3 regions of the Hymenobacter sp. HD11105 genome follow, and region 3 is predicted to be linked to each of the others. Evidence: riboswitches for the same ligand, from Rfam matches in the RefSeq annotation. Region 3 holds a riboswitch; each other region holds the start of a gene.
What was found. A riboswitch is a leader RNA that binds a small molecule or an ion and turns the genes downstream of it on or off. The one in region 3 is predicted to bind S-adenosylmethionine.

Region 1 (5,812 bases), on a different contig from region 3:
GTTTACACCGCGCAGCGTGATCTTCTTATCTGTCAGATTTACTACGTCGAAGCTCATCGAAGTAGTACCACCATCAGGCGTGAGGGTGATTTTTTTGCCAGGCTGGTCGAAGGTATACTTGCCTTGCATCGACTGCTGGGGCGAGGTCATGTTGAAATTACCATTGGCGTAGAAGCGCAGTTCGGTGTCTTTGTCGGCTGAAGTTTGAGCCACTTTGTCACCGCTGGCGGTGGTTTCCTTATCGGTTTTCCACACTTTGCTTTCGGTGCCATATAGCATGTTGGTTTCGCCAACTTTGTTTTCCTGCTTACAAGCAAACGTAAACAACGATACCAGCATCAACAGGCTGGCTAAATAGCGGAAAGAAAGGACAGTAGTTTTCATAAGAAGGAGAGCTAAGGTTTAAGAGAGATTTGGAAAGGAAGTGCGTTGTGAGCATACATTGCAGCAAAGCAATGTTGCGCTTCTTACGCGCCCCGCTGCAAAGGGTTAGCTACGCTGGGGGGCATTTTGGGCTCCGCAACTTATTCGAAGCACCGGCGTAAGACGACCTGACAGCATGGCCGTCAGGCACATGCGTTATCTGCTGTTTTCTCCTTCTCACCTAATCTACGACCATGGGACTGTTCGATTTCATAAGCAATAAGGGCGAAGAAAAACCCGTACAGCCAGCCGTTAAGCCTAATCAGAACGCTAACACTGACTTCTTTGGCAACGCCAACCAGCCGGCCGCTGCTACCGCCGCCCAAGGCACGCAGTACACGGTGGTCAGCGGCGACTCGCTCTCCAAAATCGCCAAAAAACACTATGGCGACGCTGCTAAGTGGCACCAGATATATGATGCTAACAAGGCGACCATCGGCGCAAACCCTGACCATATCGAAGTAGGTCAGGTATTGAATCTGCCCCAACTATAAAATAGTGCTTTGCTTTTCTGTTCGTAAAAAAAGCCCCCCAGACTTGGCCTGGGGGGCTTTTTTGTTTTATTAAACCTGCTTGCGGCAAGCCAAAAAACTTTTTGCTGCATTTGGCGTTTTCAATCCGATCCGTACATTTACGGCCACCTACCCGGTACTTCTCGTTAACGACGGGATAGTTTTTCAGATTTATACAGAAGCGGCGAGAGAACAGGCTCCCTGACCCGCTGGCAACCTTCATCATGTGAAAGGTGCCAATTCCTGCCCGCGTGGCCAGTTGCTCGCGGGAGATATAAGCTCAGCGCCATGAGAAACTCCTCTTCCCCCGACTTGCTCCCCCCGTTTGCCCCCGCTGCCCCCGTGCGTGCGGCTTGGCTTGCGGATTTTCGTGTTTTAGCTCCGGCCCCGGACCGTTGCCAGACCGCGCGAATGTGTTGTTGTCGCGTGTGTTGTTGCTAGCCTATTTGGCCTAGCCTCCCAGTTTATTCTTCTGCTTAACCCGCGTCGTGTTGGGCCCGCGAGCCGCTAGCCGACGGGTTCTTCTCGCCTCCGCCTAGCTTCCCTTTAGCTCCGGAGCCTGTGCAGTCTGCTGCTTAGTGGCGGCCCTGTGCGTCTGATTCTCAGCAATGTAATTACTCTTCCTATCTGACACCACTTCCATTCAGCCTTCCTATGTCCACGCAAAATCTGCACTTCGAAACCCTTCAACTACACGCTGGTCAGCAACCCGACCCTACCACTGGCTCCCGCGCTGTGCCTCTTTATCAAACAACTTCTTACGTGTTCAAAAACGCCGAGCACGGTGCCAATCTATTTGCGCTCAAGGAGTTTGGCAATATCTACACCCGCCTGATGAACCCCACCACCGACGTATTTGAGCAGCGGGTGGCGGCGCTGGAAGGCGGAGTGGCCGCGCTGGCTACCGCCTCGGGGCAAGCGGCGCAGTTCCTGGCGCTGAATAATATTTTGCAGGCCGGCGACAATTTCGTGAGTACCCAACACCTGTATGGCGGCACTTATAATCAGTTTAAGGTAGCATTCAAGCGGTTAGGTATTGAGGCCCGCTTCGCCGATGGCGACACGCCCGAAAGCTTCGAGGCTCTAATTGATGAGAACACCAAGGCCCTTTACCTCGAAACCATCGGCAACCCAAGCTTCAGCATTCCCGATTTTGAGCGCATTGCTGCCATTGCTGATAAGCACGACCTGCCGCTGGTCGTGGATAACACCTTCGGGGCGGGAGGTTATCTATTCCGGCCCCTGGAGCACGGTGCCCACATTGTGGTCGAGTCGGCTACGAAGTGGATTGGCGGCCACGGTACCAGCATTGGCGGCGTAATTGTCGATGGTGGTAAGTATGACTTCGGCAACGGCAAGTTTCCGCAATTCACGGAGCCCTCGGAAGGCTACCACGGCCTGGTTTTCAATGATGTATTTGGTAAGGGCGGACCTTTTGGCAACATCGCCTTCATCATTCGGGCGCGGGTAGAAGGCCTGCGCGATTTTGGCCCCGCCATCAGTCCCTTCAACTCCTTCCTGCTCCTGCAAGGCCTCGAAACCTTGTCATTACGCGTCGACCGGACCGTGGAGAATGCCCAGAAGCTGGCCGAATGGCTGGAGCAGCATCCCCAGGTAGAAGCCGTGAATTATCCGGGCCTGAAAAGCAGCCGCTACCACACCTTAGCTCAGAAATATCTGAAGCGGGGCGCGGGGGGCGTCCTCACGTTCAGCATCAGAGGCAGCAAAGACACAGCTACTCACTTCATCGACAATCTAAGGCTAATAAGCCACTTAGCCAACGTAGGCGACGCCAAAACTCTCATCATTCAGCCCGCCGCTACCACTCACCAGCAGCTCTCCGATCAAGAGCAAATTGCGGCCGGCGTTACGCCCACGCTGCTGCGCATTTCGCTGGGCTTGGAACACATCGAGGACATTAAGGCTGACCTGCAAAGCGCCTTCGACGCGGTGGCCGAAAATGCCCCCAGGATCAGCAAACCGAAGGAGATACCTTGCCCGAGCCGGCTGTTGAACACCCCGTAGTACTGGAAGTCTAACGCGGGTTAGTCCTGCACTCAGCGCCGTTGCAGCGGCCTGAATGCAGCAGTACTACATCTTATCGCGCAGTTTTCTCTAAGCTGAAATAACCCTTTGAGCTGCCAACCCTATCCATGACGGAACCCCAGTTCTACACGCTTCCTGCTCCGCTCCCGCTCGAAAGCGGAGCCACATTGTCGCAGGTGCGCATTGCGTATCATACTTATGGTACGCTCAATGCTGCCCGCGACAATGTAGTCTGGGTGTGCCATGCCCTTACGGCCAACGCGGATGTGTTCAGCTGGTGGCCTGGTTTGTTTGGGCCTACCTACCATTTCGATCCGGCCAACTGGTTTATTGTGTGCGCCAATGTGCTCGGTTCGTGCTACGGCACCACGGGCCCGCTCGAGGCCACCGGTTCAACGGGTGCGCTGTATCATGAGTTTCCGCTGCTGACCATTCGGGACATGGTGGCGGCGCACGAGAGTTTATGCCAACACTTGGGTATCCATCAGATTCATACGCTGATGGGCGGGTCGTTGGGCGGGCAGCAGGCGTTGGAATGGGCCATCCAACAGCCTGCTTTATTCGATCATCTCGTGTTATTGGCCACTAATGCCCAGCATTCGCCCTGGGGAATTGCCTTTAATGAAGCTCAACGGCTAGCTATTTTCGCCGATCCTACTTATTTCTCGGCCACTCCGACTGGGGGGCAATTTGGTTTGAAAGCTGCACGTGCCGTGGCCTTGCTCAGCTACCGCAGCTATGAGGCGTACGCCAATACCCAGCATGAACCCGACGGGGAGAAAATCACCGATTTTCGGGCCAGTTCCTACCAGCAGTATCAGGGCGACAAGCTGGTGGCCCGCTTCAACGCTTACACCTATGTGGCCTTGTCCAAGGCCATGGACTCGCACAATGTAGGCCGAGGCCGAGGGGGCATTGCAGCGGCGTTAAGCCAGATCAAAGCCCGCACTTTGGTCATCAGTATTAGCTCCGATGTGCTGTTTCCGCCCAGCGAGCAGCAACTCTTGGCTCACCACATTCCCGGCGCCAAGTACGTCGAAATGGATTCGGGCTACGGCCACGATGGCTTTTTGATTGAAACCGCGCAAATCACGCATTTTCTCGAGCGTTTTTATGTGCAGACGCTTGCTCACTGAGGTAGGCACTTGCATAATCCTGTCGTCTTATTCTTTCCGCATTTAGCATACTCGTATGATATCTGATAAAAGTCGGCTGCGCATTGGATTGATTGGGTTTGGCTGCGTAGGGCAAGGGCTGTACGACATTCTGCAAAAGCTGCCCGAGTTTGGCGCCGTCGTGAAGCGCATTGCGGTCAAGAGTCCCACCAAGCCCCGCACGCTACCCGCCGGCCGCTTCGATTTCCACGCCGACGACCTGCTCACCGACCCCGACCTGGACGTGCTGGTAGAAGTAATCGACGACGCCGACGAGGCCTTTCGCTTGGTGAGTACGGCCCTGCGCCACGGGCGCCAGATCGTGACGGCCAACAAAGCCATGGTTGCCCGGCACTTGCCCGAATTGGTGCAATTACAGCAACACTACGGCGGCACTCTGTTGTATGAGGCTTCTGTTTGTGGCAGCATTCCTATTATCCGCACCCTCGAAAGCTACTTCGGCAGTGAGCCCCTACACCGTGTGGGGGGCATTTTTAATGGCTCATCCAACTACGTGCTCTCCCGCATGAGCGAGGAGGGCTCCGGTTACAGCGCAGCCTTAGCTGAAGCCCAAGCTTTAGGCTTCGCCGAAACCGATCCTACACTCGATATGGGCGCTTTCGATCCGCGGTCGAAGGCCGTTATTCTGGCGGTGCACGCTTACGGTTTGCTCTTGTACCCTGATCAGGTTCTTAACCTAGGCATTGAAAACATCACTGCTCAGGATATTCAACAAGCGGCGGCTGGGGGGCAAAAAATAAAAGTTGTAGCCAGTTTGCAGCGCTTAGAAGACGGCCGCATCACGGTGCTCGTGACACCGCAGTTTGTGAGCGCCGAATCGCCCTTCTACACAGTAGAGCGCGAATTCAACGGCGTAGTCATCGAAGCCGCTTTTGCCGATGCCCAGTTTCTGCGCGGCCGCGGTGCTGGTGGTCATCCCACCGGCTCGGCTGTACTCGCCGATTTGGCCGCCTTGCGCCAAGGTTACCGCTACGCTTATCATAAGCACTCCTCCCCCACTGCGCCCATCTACACCACCAATTACGAAGTGGAAGTCTGCGTGCGCGGCGCCAACCCCACCCTTCTGCAGGCGCTGGGGCTGCAGAACGGCGTTGCTCAAAACAGCCCTGATTCAGCCTACGCAACTGGATTTGTTCACTTAGAAACGCTCCTTCAACTCCGCGACGAGCTACGCCAGCAAGGCGTTTTCCTGGTTCGTACTGGAGAGATACGCTTTGCAGCTGGGGGGCAAAAACAGGAGCAAGCTCCGGTTGAGCTGGCGTTTTAGGCTAGAAGCACGAATAGCTTGTAATACACCCGTGGTTTACTTGCGTCCCAACCAGCTTTCAGGGTTTAGGTTGGAACTGTTGCGCCACACCTGAAATTGCAGCTCCGAAGTACCTTCCGAGTTGGTGTACACTGTACCAATCGACTGCTTGGCCTGCACATTATCACCTTCACTTACGCTCACGCTGCGCAGCTTGGCATACACCGTGAAGTACTCGCCGTGCTGCACCATCACGATGTTATTCATTCCCGCAATACTCGTAACCGTCAGCACTTTACCAGCCGATACGGCACGCACAGCTTCTCCAGCATTGGTTTGAATATCGACGCCGCGGTTCTCTACAATTACATTTTTGAGAACCGGGTGAGCATGCCGGCCGAAGTGTTGGG
Region 2 (5,812 bases), on a different contig from region 3:
GCCAGTCGTCGATGTCGTAGCGGTCCTCATTCTCCTTGATCATTTTGGTAAAGTTCTCGTAGGTCTGGCGCGCGTTGGCGGCCGTTAGCTGAGCCGCTGGATTGGTGGGCTTGTAATATTTGCCCATTTTCATTGTGCCCGTGCTGCTAGCTACGCCCGTGGTAGCATTGCTGCCTCCAGTGGTAGTTCCGCTTGTGCGGGTGCGCCACGCTTGTTCGCGCGAATCGTAAGCCGTGGTGTAGCGAGTGCGAAGCTGTTCTATTTCCTGGCGCCGGGGCTCATCATACTGATCGGCATACTTATCAACAGCCGCCACTTTAGAATCAAAATCAGATTTCATTTGAGCCGTTTCGCGCTCATAGTCAGCCTCCACCTGGTTGCCAGCGGCTTGCGCCTTGGTTTCCGATTCAGCTACAAAATTCTTGAAGTCATTGTAAGCTTGGTCACTTTCTTGTGACACCTCAGCCCGATCCGAACGTGAACAGCTGGTGTGAGTAAACGTGACACCGCCGGCCAGCAGCATGATGGCCAGAGTGTGGGTGGTTAATCGGTTCTTGAACATGGCAGTAGGGAGTTGGTTCTAAAACAATAAGATCAGTGTGGAAGACTGACCTTCACCTTGACTAAACGCAAGCGCAAGGATAGGGGTTGCCCTGCCGTAGGCCGCGAGTTGGACCCCGCCGCCTATATTTGATGCTCAGCGCCCACTTTTATCTGCCTACCCGTTGCTCACCTCTTCTGTGCTTCCTGCCCCCATTCGCATGCTGGATTTGGCGGCGCAGCACGCTGCCCTTCAGCCCGCCCTCGATGATGCCCTGCGCATAGTGTTGCAGGAAGCCGAGTTTATTAACGGCCCAGCCGTGGCTGCGTTTGCCCAGGAGTTGAGCATAGCGCTCGGTGGCCCCCACGTGATACCTTGCGCCAACGGCACCGACGCCTTGCAGCTGGCTTTGATGAGCCTGAATTTGCCCCCCAGGGCCGAAGTAATTCTACCGGCTTTCACCTACGTAGCCACCGCCGAAGCCGCCGCAGTGCTCGGTCTGCGCCCTGTGTTTGTCGATGTGCTGCCCACCACGTTCTGCCTCGATCCGGCGGCCGTGGAAGCCACCATCACGTCGCGCACAGGCGCTATTCTAGCAGTGCATTTGTTTGGTCAATGCGCTGATTTGGCAGCGTTGAGACAGATTTCGACTCGACACAGCATTCCGCTGATTGAGGATAACGCTCAAGCGATTGGCGCTACATATCACTTCGCTGATGGCACCCAGGCAGCCGCTGGTACGGTAGGGGAGGTGGGCACTACGTCCTTTTTCCCGGCCAAAAACCTTGGCGCCCTCGGCGACGGGGGCGCCCTTTTCACTCGCGATGCTGCCCGCGCCACCTATCTGCGCCAGCTCGCCAACCACGGCCAGACCCGCAAGTACTACCACCAACACATCGGCCTGAACTCCCGCCTTGACACCCTGCAAGCGGCCTTGCTCCGCGTGAAGCTGCCCCACCTACCCACCTGGACCGCCGCCCGCCAGCGCCTCGCTGGCCAGTATGATGCGGCCCTGGGGGGCATTTCCGGCCTGCGACTTCCTTACCGCGACCCGCAAAGCACCCATGTGTTTCACCAGTACACTCTTACTCTGGAAAAGGCCCCCCAGCGCGACCAGCTTCAAGAGTACTTGCAGCAGCGCGGCGTGCCGAGCGTAGTGTATTACCCAGTGCCGGTTCACTTGCAGCCGGCCTATGCTTACCTTGGCTACCAAGCTGGGCAGTTTCCGGTGGCGGAAGAGTTGTGTCGTACGGTGCTTTCGTTACCCATTCATCCACTGCTGAGCGAGGCCCAGCTCCGTTATATTACTTCTACTATCCGGGCGTTTTTTGCATGAGTAATTTTTTACCCTTGGGGGCCAAACAGCCTGAGGTTCGCTTTGCTATTTCTGGCGTAGGGCACATCGGCCGACGCCACGCGGCGCTAGTGCAGCGCCAACCTGGGGCTGCACTTACTGCCCTAATTGATACGCGGGAGGAGCTAGAACCGGAGTTGGCCGCCGAATTTACCGGCGTGCCTTTTTTTGCGTCGCTGGAAGAATACTTGGCCCAAGGTCCCGCAGCGGATGTGCTCACGGTGGCTACGCCCAACTACCTGCACGCGCCCCAGGCCATAGGCGGCCTTCGCCACGGCCTGCATGTACTGGTCGAGAAGCCGCTGGCCCTTTGCGCCACCGATGCCAAGCAGATTCTGGCTACGGCCGCCCAAGCTGACCGACTCGTGTTTGGCGTAATGCAGAACCGCTACTCACCGCCGGCCGTCTGGCTGAAGCAGGTGATAGAAGAGAACCGACTGGGGGGCATTTTCATGGTGCAAATCAATTGTTTCTGGAACCGCGACGCCCGCTACTACCGCCCCGGCAGCTGGCACGGCACCCGCGCCCAGGACGGAGGCACGCTCTTCACCCAGTTCAGCCACTTTATCGACTTGCTCTACTGGGTTTTCGGCGACGTCACCAACCTGCAAGCCCGCTTCCACGACTTCAACCATCAGCACCTCACCGAGTTTGAAGACAGTGGCCTCGTTACCTTCGACTTAGTGCGCGGCGGCACCGGCACCTTGCACTATAGCACCGCTGTTTGGGACCGCAACCTGGAAAGCAGCCTCACAGTTATCGGCGAGCACGGTAGCTTGCGCATCGGCGGGCAGTACATGGACAAAGTGGAGCACTGCCACATCCGCGACTACGAGTGCCCGCCGCTACTGCCCACCAATCCCGCGAACCACTACGGCTTCTATCAAGGCAGCGCCGCCAATCATGTGCAAGTAATTGAGGAGGTGGTGGAAGCAGTTAGAAATGGTGGCTCAGCTGAAACGAACGCGCAGCAAGGAGTAAAAGTGGTGGAGATTATTGAGCACATTTATAGCTTGAAATGACGTGGGGAAGTGCAGATAAAAACTACTTATCTGTTTTACGTAACTATCCGCATGAACTCCCCCGACCAACAAGCCCTCACTGAACTCCGCGCCTGGCAACAGCGAATGCAGAAGTCGCCGTCGCTGATGAACCGCTTCACGCGGCGAGTACAGATTCGGCTTAATGCGCTGCTGCCCGAGCGCGTGCATGAGGCTATTACCACGGCCATTCGGCAAATGGTGCGCGGGGTGTTGTTTGGGTCGATGCACACCACGCGCCAGCCACTGCTGAAGGCGCCGTGGGCAGAGCGAGAAACGGCCGTGCGCACCCGCATTCGCTACTACCGCAACACAGCTTCGGCCGAAGGCGCTGTAACGGGCGCGGGGGGCTTTTTACTAGGGCTGGCCGATTTTCCGTTGCTGCTGGGCCTTAAGCTAAAGCTCCTTTTCGACGTTGCCGCCCTCTATGGCCACGACGTGCGCGACTACACCGAGCGTTTGTATTTGCTCCACATCTTCCAGCTGGCGTTTTCCAGTCAGCACACCCGCAATGATGTATACCGCCGAATTGCCGAGTGGGACACCTACCGCCACACTCTGCCCACCGATGTAAACGAGTTCGACTGGCGTACCTTCCAGCAGGAGTACCGCGACTACATTGACCTGGCGAAGCTGGCCCAGCTGGTACCCGTAATTGGGGCGGCGGTGGGCGCAGTAGCTAACTACCGCCTCATCGAGCAACTCGGTGAAACGGCCATGAATTGCTACCGCATGCGTCAGTTAGGGGCAGCAGGCACTATTTTGCCCCCCAGCGCTAGGTAGGCCACGCAACAGCAGAGAAAGATTAGTGGTATTTGCAAGTACGCTTAGTCGAGGCCTACCTTTGCGACCCCAATTCTTTCTGATCAAAGGATTGTTTTTATACAGAGGCGTGGAGAGAAAGGCTCGACGAAACGCCGGCAACCCCCAGCTTTGCTGGAACGGTGCCAACCGAGGTTAGCGCAAAGTATTGCTGGCCATATAAAAACAGATTGCCGTGAACGTTCACATCCGACCCGCCTCGTTTTCCTCCGCCACTCCGCCACGCCTAAGCGGCGCCGCGGCCGTTTGTTTGGACATGGGTTGTTGCTGTTGTTGAGCAGCCAATACTTTCCTCGTTTTTCTGGTGTTGCCAAGCTTTAGTAGCTAATACGAGCCGCTGGAGGGCTTTTTTGCCTGCCTTCGTTCCGCTTGTATTTGTTTCGAAGGCGGTCAGCTTGTCTGCTGGCTCAATGCTAACACGCTAGCTAGTTGCTGGCGGCCTGACCTTCCTCTGGCTTGGGCACAACTCACTATTTCCCCTTCATTTATTCGTCACGAGGCAGGGCTTCGTGCTACCCATTATGCTCAAAAAATCATTGGAGTTGCTGCGCGCAGAAGCGGCCGAAACTGGCTCCCACACGCTTAAACGCAGCCTGAGTGCCTTCAACCTGGTTGCTATCGGTGTTGGGGTAATTATCGGAGCGGGCCTGTTTTCCCTCACCGGTATTGCGGCCGCCAACCACACCGGGCCAGCCGTTACACTTTCTTTTCTGGTGGCAGCCGTCGGGTGCGCGTTCTCAGCCCTGTGCTACGCCGAGTTTGCCTCCATGGTGCCGGTAGCGGGCTCGGCGTACACGTATTCCTATGCCACGCTGGGCGAGCTATTTGCATGGATTATCGGCTGGGATTTGGTGCTCGAATACTCGGTGGGCGCCGCGGCGGTGGCTATAAGCTGGTCGCAGTACTTGACGCGGTTTCTATCAAAATACGACCTACATATTCCCGCGCAGCTGGTTATGTCGCCCTTTGAAACGGCGACCCAAGCCGATGGCTCGGTGGTGCACGGCATCGTGAATTTGCCTGCTATTCTGATTGTGGTGGCTATTACGGCCGTCGTGATTCGGGGTACGCAGGGCTCGGCCTGGGTCAATGCGACGATTGTGGCTCTTAAGGTGTCGGTGGTGCTGGTGTTCATTGCCCTGGGCTGGCAGTACATCGATCCGGCCAACTATCAACCTTATATTCCGGCCAATACGGGCACTTTTGGAGAATTTGGATTGAGCGGAATCTTGCGCGGAGCGGGAGTTATCTTCTTCGTGTTCATTGGCTTTGATATTGTGGCCACCATGGCCCAGGAAGCCAAAAAGCCCCAGCGCGACATGCCTATTGGCATTATCGGCTCGCTGGTGGTGTGCACCATCCTGTTCGTACTGTTTGGGCATGTCATGACGGGCTTAGCCAATTATACTGAGTTCAAGAACAGCGCCGCGCCCGTTGCCATTGCTATCGAGAAAACGCCGTATGCCTGGCTCAGCCAAGCCATTATCATTGCTATTCTGGTGGGCTACACGTCCGTTATTCTAGTGGATTTGCTGGGTCAGTCGCGGGTGTTCTTCTCCATGTCGCGTGATGGTTTGTTGCCCAAAATCTTCTCCGAAATCCATCCTCGTTTCCAAACACCTTATAAGTCGAACGTCTTGCTGGCAGCCTTAATTAGTGCCTTTGCTGGCTTGGTGCCTATTCAAGTAGTAGGCGAAATGACTAGCATTGGTACACTGCTGGCCTTCGTGATGGTCTGCCTCGGTGTACTCATCATGCGCAAGCAGCAACCCGACGCCCCGCGTGCGTTCCGCACGCCTTGGGTGCCACTCGTTCCTATCCTGGGCATCCTAACTTGCCTGCTGATGATGGTTTCGCTGCCCTGGGATACCTGGTTGCGCCTCATCATCTGGTTGGCAGCTGGACTCGTGATTTACTATGCCTATGGCAAGAAGCGCAGCAAATTGCGGTTAGCTCAAGAAGCCGCCAAGCAACCCGCTTAGGTGATATCGCTGTGCAAAAAGGCCCTGCCTGACCTTGGTCGGAAAGGGCCTTTTAATTAGGTGCGCCTCACCT
Region 3 (5,812 bases):
TGAGTAGAAGGCTGCGTTAGAATAACTCTTTCGCCACGCGCCGAATCGACTCTGACTTGCCCATCGAATAATAGTGCAGGCAGGGCACGCCGTGGGCCATCAGCTCGCGGCTTTGGTTGATACACCATTCAATGCCGATGCGGCGCGCATCCTCGTTGTCGCGGCACTGGCTCACGGCCTCGGCTAGCTCCTCCGGAATATTGAGGAAGAATGAGCGGGGCAGCATCGTCAGCTGACTTTTAGTAGTCAATGGCTTCAAGCCGGGAATGATGGGCGCCGTAATACCCGCCGCTCGGCAGCGCTTCTCGAAGTTGAAAAACTGCTCGTTGTCGAAGAACATCTGCGTGACGATGTACTCAGCGCCGCGGTCCATCTTCTGTTTCAGAAAGCGAATATCGGAGCCGTAATTGGGCGCCTCAAAGTGCTTCTCTGGGTAGCCGGCCGTACCAATGCAGAAATTCGTTGGAAAGGTATCCTCCTGCTCGTCATCCAGATAGCGGCCCTTGTTCATGCACGCTACCTGCTCAATTAGGTCGCTGGCGTAGGCGTGACCATCAGGCTCGGGCACAAAGTGCGGCTCCGACTTTATTGGGTCGCCGCGCAAGGCCAGCACGTTATCAATACCCAGAAAGTGCAGGTCAATCAGGGCGTTCTCGGTTTCCTCTTTGGAAAAGCCACCACAGGTCAAATGCGGCACCGTGTCCACATCGAAGCGGTTCTTGATGGCTGCGCAAATCCCCACCGTACCCGGCCGCTTGCGCACAGTTTTGCGCTCTAGGAAGCCGTTCGGCTGCTTGCGGTACACGTACTCCTCGCGGTGATAAGTCACGTCGATGAACGGCGGCTTGAACTCCATTAGCGGTTCAATGTTGCTGAACAGGTTCTGAATGTTCTCGCCCTTTCTGGGGGGCAAAACTTCAAAAGAAAACAGCGTTTTGCCGTCGGCTTGGATCAGGTGGTCAGTTACTTTCATATAGAACACCAACGGGCGGTTGGTGAGAGGTTTGGGTAGTGTATAAGCTTCTTCCTTCAGTTAAAAAGAGAAGTTGGTCGTTTCTACAGCGCTGTTACCGGTACGCTGGTTGGGTTATAATTTAGGTTTGGAGAGAGCCAGCGCTCCAGCTCCGCAATCGGCATGTTTTTGCGCTGCGCAATATCCTCCACCTGGTCGCGGGCTATTTTGCCTAAGCCGAAGTAGCGCGAATCGGGGTGGGCGTAGTAGAGGCCGCTAACCGACGAAGCGGGGTACATAGCCAGGTTTTCAGTGAGCTGAATGCCGGTTTGTTGGTCGGCGTCGAGGAGCTGGAACAAAGTGATTTTCTCGGTGTGGTCGGGGCAGCCGGGGTAGCCCGGTGCGGGTCGCACACCGCGATATTTCTCCTGAATCAGCTCTTCTTTAGTTAGTTTCTCACCGGCCGAATAACCCCAGAACTCTTCCCGCACGCGCTGGTGCAGACGCTCAGCAAAAGCCTCGGCCAGACGATCGGCTAGGGCCTTAATCATGATACTGGAATAGTCATCGTGGTCGGCTTCAAACTGCTCGATAAGCTTTTCGATGCCCAAACCAGCCGTCACGGCAAAGCCGCCGATGTAGTCCTGACGACCCGATTCTTTGGGAGCCAAAAAGTCGGAGAAAGCCAGGTTAGGAATGTTTGGGCCCTTTTCGCCTTGCTGGCGCAACGTGAAGAATTCAGTCATTACCTGCTCGCGCGTATCATCGGCGTAGACCTCGATAGTGTCGTAGCCAACCGTATTAGCCGGCCAGAAACCAACCACGGCGCGGGCCGTGAGCAGGTTTTCGCTGATAACTTTTTGCAACATGGCCTGGGCATCGGCAAACAGCTTGGTAGCCGCCTCACCTAAGTTCTCATCTTCCAAAATGCGCGGGTAGCGCCCTTTCAACTCCCAGGTGTGGAAGAAAGGCGTCCAGTCGATGTACTCGGCTAGTTCAGCCAAGGGGTAATTATTCAGCACTTTGGTGCCGAGGAAGGTCGGCTTGGTGATGGGCGCGGTTTCCCAGTCGGCCTTGAATTGATTTTCACGAGCCGCTTCGATGGTTAAGTAATTCTTCTCCCGCTGGCGGGTGGCGTAGTCGGTGCGCAGGGCGGTGTACTCGTCGCGAACGGCCTGGGCGTAGGTTTCGGCGCTGGAGCCAAGCAGGCTGGCAGCCACACCCACCGAGCGGGAGGCGTCGTGTACGTGCACCATGGGTCCCGAATAGTTGGGGGCCACTTTCACAGCCGCGTGCAGACGAGAAGTGGTAGCACCACCAATAAGCAGCGGCGTTTTCAGGCCACGCTTTTCCATCTCCTGAGCCACGTACACCATCTCATCAAGACTAGGCGTAATCAGGCCGCTCAGGCCGATAACGTCCACGTTCTGCTTTACCGCTTCGTCCAGAATGCGCTCCAATGGCACCATCACGCCAAGATCCACGATGTCGAAGTTGTTGCACGCCAACACCACGCCCACGATGTTTTTGCCAATGTCGTGCACGTCGCCTTTCACCGTAGCCAGCAAGATTTTACCGGCCGTTTGCCGCTCCGAACCTTGCTTGTCGGCCAGCAGGAAAGGCTCCAGATACGCCACCGCTTTCTTCATCACGCGGGCCGACTTCACCACTTGCGGCAGGAACATTTTGCCGGCTCCAAATAGGTCACCCACCACGTTCATGCCGGCCATCAGCGGGCCTTCGATTACCTCTAGCGGCCGGCCTACTTGCTGACGTACTTCCTCAGTGTCTTCGTCGATAAACTCGGTAATGCCGCGTACCAGCGCATGCTGTAAGCGCTCGGCTACGGGCAGGCTGCGCCACGCGTCGGCCACCACTTCTACTTTGTCTTTCTGCTTTACCGTTTCAGCAAAGTCGACGAGGCGTTCGGTAGAATCGGGGCGGCGGTTGAGTAGCACGTCTTCTACCAACTCCAGCAAGTCCTTCGGAATCTCGTCGTACACGCCCAACTGACTGGGATTTACGATGCCCATATCCAAGCCGGCGCGAATGGCGTGGTAGAGGAACGCCGTGTGCATAGCTTCGCGAACCACGTCGTTGCCGCGGTAGGAGAAGCTGATATTGCTGACGCCGCCGCTGGTGAGGGCGCCGGGCAGGTTAGCTTTGATCCAACGAACGGCTTCGATGAAGTCCAGCGCGTAGTTGCGGTGCTCCTCCATGCCCGTGCCCACGGTCAGGATGTTGGGGTCGAAGATGATGTCCGTGGCCGGGAAGCCTACTTCGTTCACCAAAATGTCGTAGCTGCGCTTACATATTTCGATGCGCCGCTCCAAAGAGTCAGCCTGGCCGTTTTCATCAAAAGCCATTACGACCATAGCCGCGCCGTACTGGCGCACGGTGCGGGCGCGCTCCTTGAATACTTCCTCGCCTTCTTTCAGCGAAATCGAATTGACGATGCTCTTGCCCTGCACGCACTTCAGCCCGGCTTCAAGCACGCTCCATTTAGAGGAGTCAATCATCACCGGCACCCGTGAAATGTCGGGCTCGGAGGCAATGAGGTTAAGAAAGGTGGTCATGGCCTGCTCCGAGTCGAGCATGCCTTCGTCCATGTTCACGTCAAGGACCTGGGCACCGCCTTCTACCTGGTCGCGGGCAACTTGTAGAGCCTGCTCGTAGGCGCCGGTGCGGATGAGGCGGGCAAAAGCACGGGAGCCGGTCACGTTACACCGCTCACCTACGTTCACAAACAGGCTGTTGGGCGTAATGTCAAACGGTTCTAAGCCTGACAAATGAGTTGCGGGGGGCAAATTGGGTAGTTGGCGCGGTTGGTATTTTTCGGCCAACTTCGCCAGCTCGGCAATGTGCTGGGGCGTGGTGCCACAACAACCGCCGGCCACCGTCACGATGCCTTCCTTTAGATAATTCTCTACCACTGCCGCAAACTCTTCGGCGGACTCGTCGTAGCCGCCAAACGCGTTGGGCAAACCAGCGTTCGGATAAGCTGACACGTGCACATCAGCAATGCGGCTCAACTCCTTCACATATACGTGCAGCTGATCAGCCCCAAGGGCGCAGTTTAGGCCCACGCTTAGCAGCGGCAAATGACTGATGGAATTCCAGAAAGCTTCCACTGTCTGCCCCGAAAGGGTACGGCCCGAAGCATCGGTGATGGTGCCCGAAATCATAACCGGCACAACCCGTCCACCTTCGTCGAAGAACTTCTGGACGGCGTACAAGGCCGCTTTAGCATTCAGGGTATCGAAAATGGTTTCAATTAGCAGCGTATCGGAGCCGCCTTCCACTAGGCCGCGCACTTGCTCGTGGTAGGCAATAGCTAGCTCATCGAAGGTCACGGCGCGGAAGCCAGGGCGGTTCACGTCGGGCGAGAGAGAGGCGGTCCGGTTGGTGGGGCCGATGGCGCCGGCTACGAAGCGCGGCTTATGTGGCTCGCGGGCGGTAAACTCGTCGGCAACTTCTTTCGCAATCCGCGCTGACTCGTAGTTCAGCTCATACGCTAGATGCTCCAGCCCGTAATCGGCCTGGGCGATGGTGGTGCCGCTGAAGGTGTTGGTTTCCACCATGTCGGCCCCGGCGGCGAAATATTCGGCGTGAATGCCCTTGATAATATCGGGGCGGGTCAGACTGAGCAGGTCGTTGTTGCCGCGCAGAGGTTTAGGGTGGTCGGCGAAGCGCGTGCCCCGGAAGTCCTCCTCCGTCAGCGGGTGGCGCTGAATCATGGTGCCCATGGCGCCATCGAGCACCAGAATGCGCTGTTGGAGAATGTCGTAGAGGGGGGAGGCGGGGCGAGTCGTTTTCATAAGGTCTCCTTACTAAAAAGGCGTTTAAACTACCGCCTATCCAGAAAGAGAACCTCGAAATGAGGGCTCCGCACTTATCTTCTTCTGCCCTGGGGGCAAAATGGGAGTTGGCACCTTGTTTTACTCAGGTTGCCAAGACGTCACAGGGCCCAGTCCCTCGGTCTTTCTGGATAAGTAGCTCAGCAAAGATACAGTATGATGACGAAAAAAGTGCAACGTGTAACCCCACCCATTAGCCATGGCTTCATTCAAGCATAAAGCTTAGGGAAAGGGAGGGAAACAGCTTTCAAAATTAGAGCTAGAAAACTAGAGAGCTAGTTCCCCTCCTCAGCTGAGCAGGGGCTAGGGGTGGTTGACAATCGTTGCACAGTTAAGTAGAACTAGCTATAGCTGATGTTCGGTCGCTCCGGCCAACCACTCCTAACCCCTCCTCAGCTGAGGAGGGGAACTAGCTCTCTAGCCTTCTAGCCTTCTAGCTGACTACTATGGGCTGTATAACTTCTACAGCGCCTTCTTTCGCTCGGCCTGAAATTTCTTCAACTGTGGATCAATCTGCTTTTTATCACCCACCACCACAATGGTCATCTCATCAGGACGGACATATTTTTTGGCCGCATCCTGCACCTCTTTCGGAGTAATGGCGTGAATCTCTTTTACTTGATTTGTGAGGTAGGTGTCGGGGAGACCATGCAGATCGAGGAAATTAAGCTGGCCGATAATGCCAGCCGGCGTAGAGTTGCGCAGCACAAACAGGCCGGCTTCGTAGTTTTTGATGCCTTCCAGTTCGGCTTCCGTCGGCGCTTCTTTTTGCAAACGCTCAATCTCGTAGACGATTTCCTTGAGTGAGTTGCCCGTGTGCTCGGTGGTTACGTCGGCTACTTCGGTCCACTCACCCACGCGGTAGCGAGCATTTATGCTGCTGGAAGGAGAATACGTATAGCCTTTGTTCTCCCGAATATTACTGGTAATGCGCGAGCCAAAAGAGCCCCCCAATAAGGAGTTCATCACGCGCAGGCGCATGTAGTCGGGGTGCGTGGGGTCT

Region 1: it holds a riboswitch for S-adenosylmethionine, as region 3 does, so the genes downstream of both, ACW9KT_RS03445 (O-acetylhomoserine aminocarboxypropyltransferase/cysteine synthase family protein) here and metH (methionine synthase) in region 3, are expected to answer to the same signal.
Region 2: it holds a riboswitch for S-adenosylmethionine, as region 3 does, so the genes downstream of both, ACW9KT_RS11130 (amino acid permease) here and metH (methionine synthase) in region 3, are expected to answer to the same signal.

Annotation. Positions count from the first base shown of each region.
Region 1 covers NZ_JBSWBR010000001.1:769,900-775,711, reverse strand. The annotation lists gene ACW9KT_RS03455 (hypothetical protein) at 1-384, opposite strand, end outside; gene ACW9KT_RS03450 (LysM peptidoglycan-binding domain-containing protein) at 618-917, shown strand; SAM riboswitch class I at 1,104-1,216, shown strand; gene ACW9KT_RS03445 (O-acetylhomoserine aminocarboxypropyltransferase/cysteine synthase family protein) at 1,590-2,960, shown strand; gene metX (homoserine O-acetyltransferase MetX) at 3,089-4,117, shown strand; gene ACW9KT_RS03435 (homoserine dehydrogenase) at 4,173-5,423, shown strand; gene ACW9KT_RS03430 (murein hydrolase activator EnvC family protein) at 5,460-5,812, opposite strand, start outside.
Region 2 covers NZ_JBSWBR010000003.1:91,055-96,866, reverse strand. The annotation lists gene ACW9KT_RS11150 (hypothetical protein) at 1-562, opposite strand, end outside; gene ACW9KT_RS11145 (DegT/DnrJ/EryC1/StrS family aminotransferase) at 726-1,877, shown strand; gene ACW9KT_RS11140 (Gfo/Idh/MocA family protein) at 1,874-2,917, shown strand; gene ACW9KT_RS11135 (EcsC family protein) at 2,969-3,718, shown strand; SAM riboswitch class I at 3,813-3,923, shown strand; gene ACW9KT_RS11130 (amino acid permease) at 4,279-5,739, shown strand; gene ACW9KT_RS11125 (lipopolysaccharide biosynthesis protein) at 5,796-5,812, opposite strand, start outside.
Region 3 covers NZ_JBSWBR010000011.1:51,181-56,992, reverse strand. The annotation lists gene metF (methylenetetrahydrofolate reductase [NAD(P)H]) at 17-973, opposite strand; gene metH (methionine synthase) at 1,057-4,770, opposite strand; SAM riboswitch class I at 4,842-4,947, opposite strand; gene ACW9KT_RS20740 (M16 family metallopeptidase) at 5,272-5,812, opposite strand, start outside.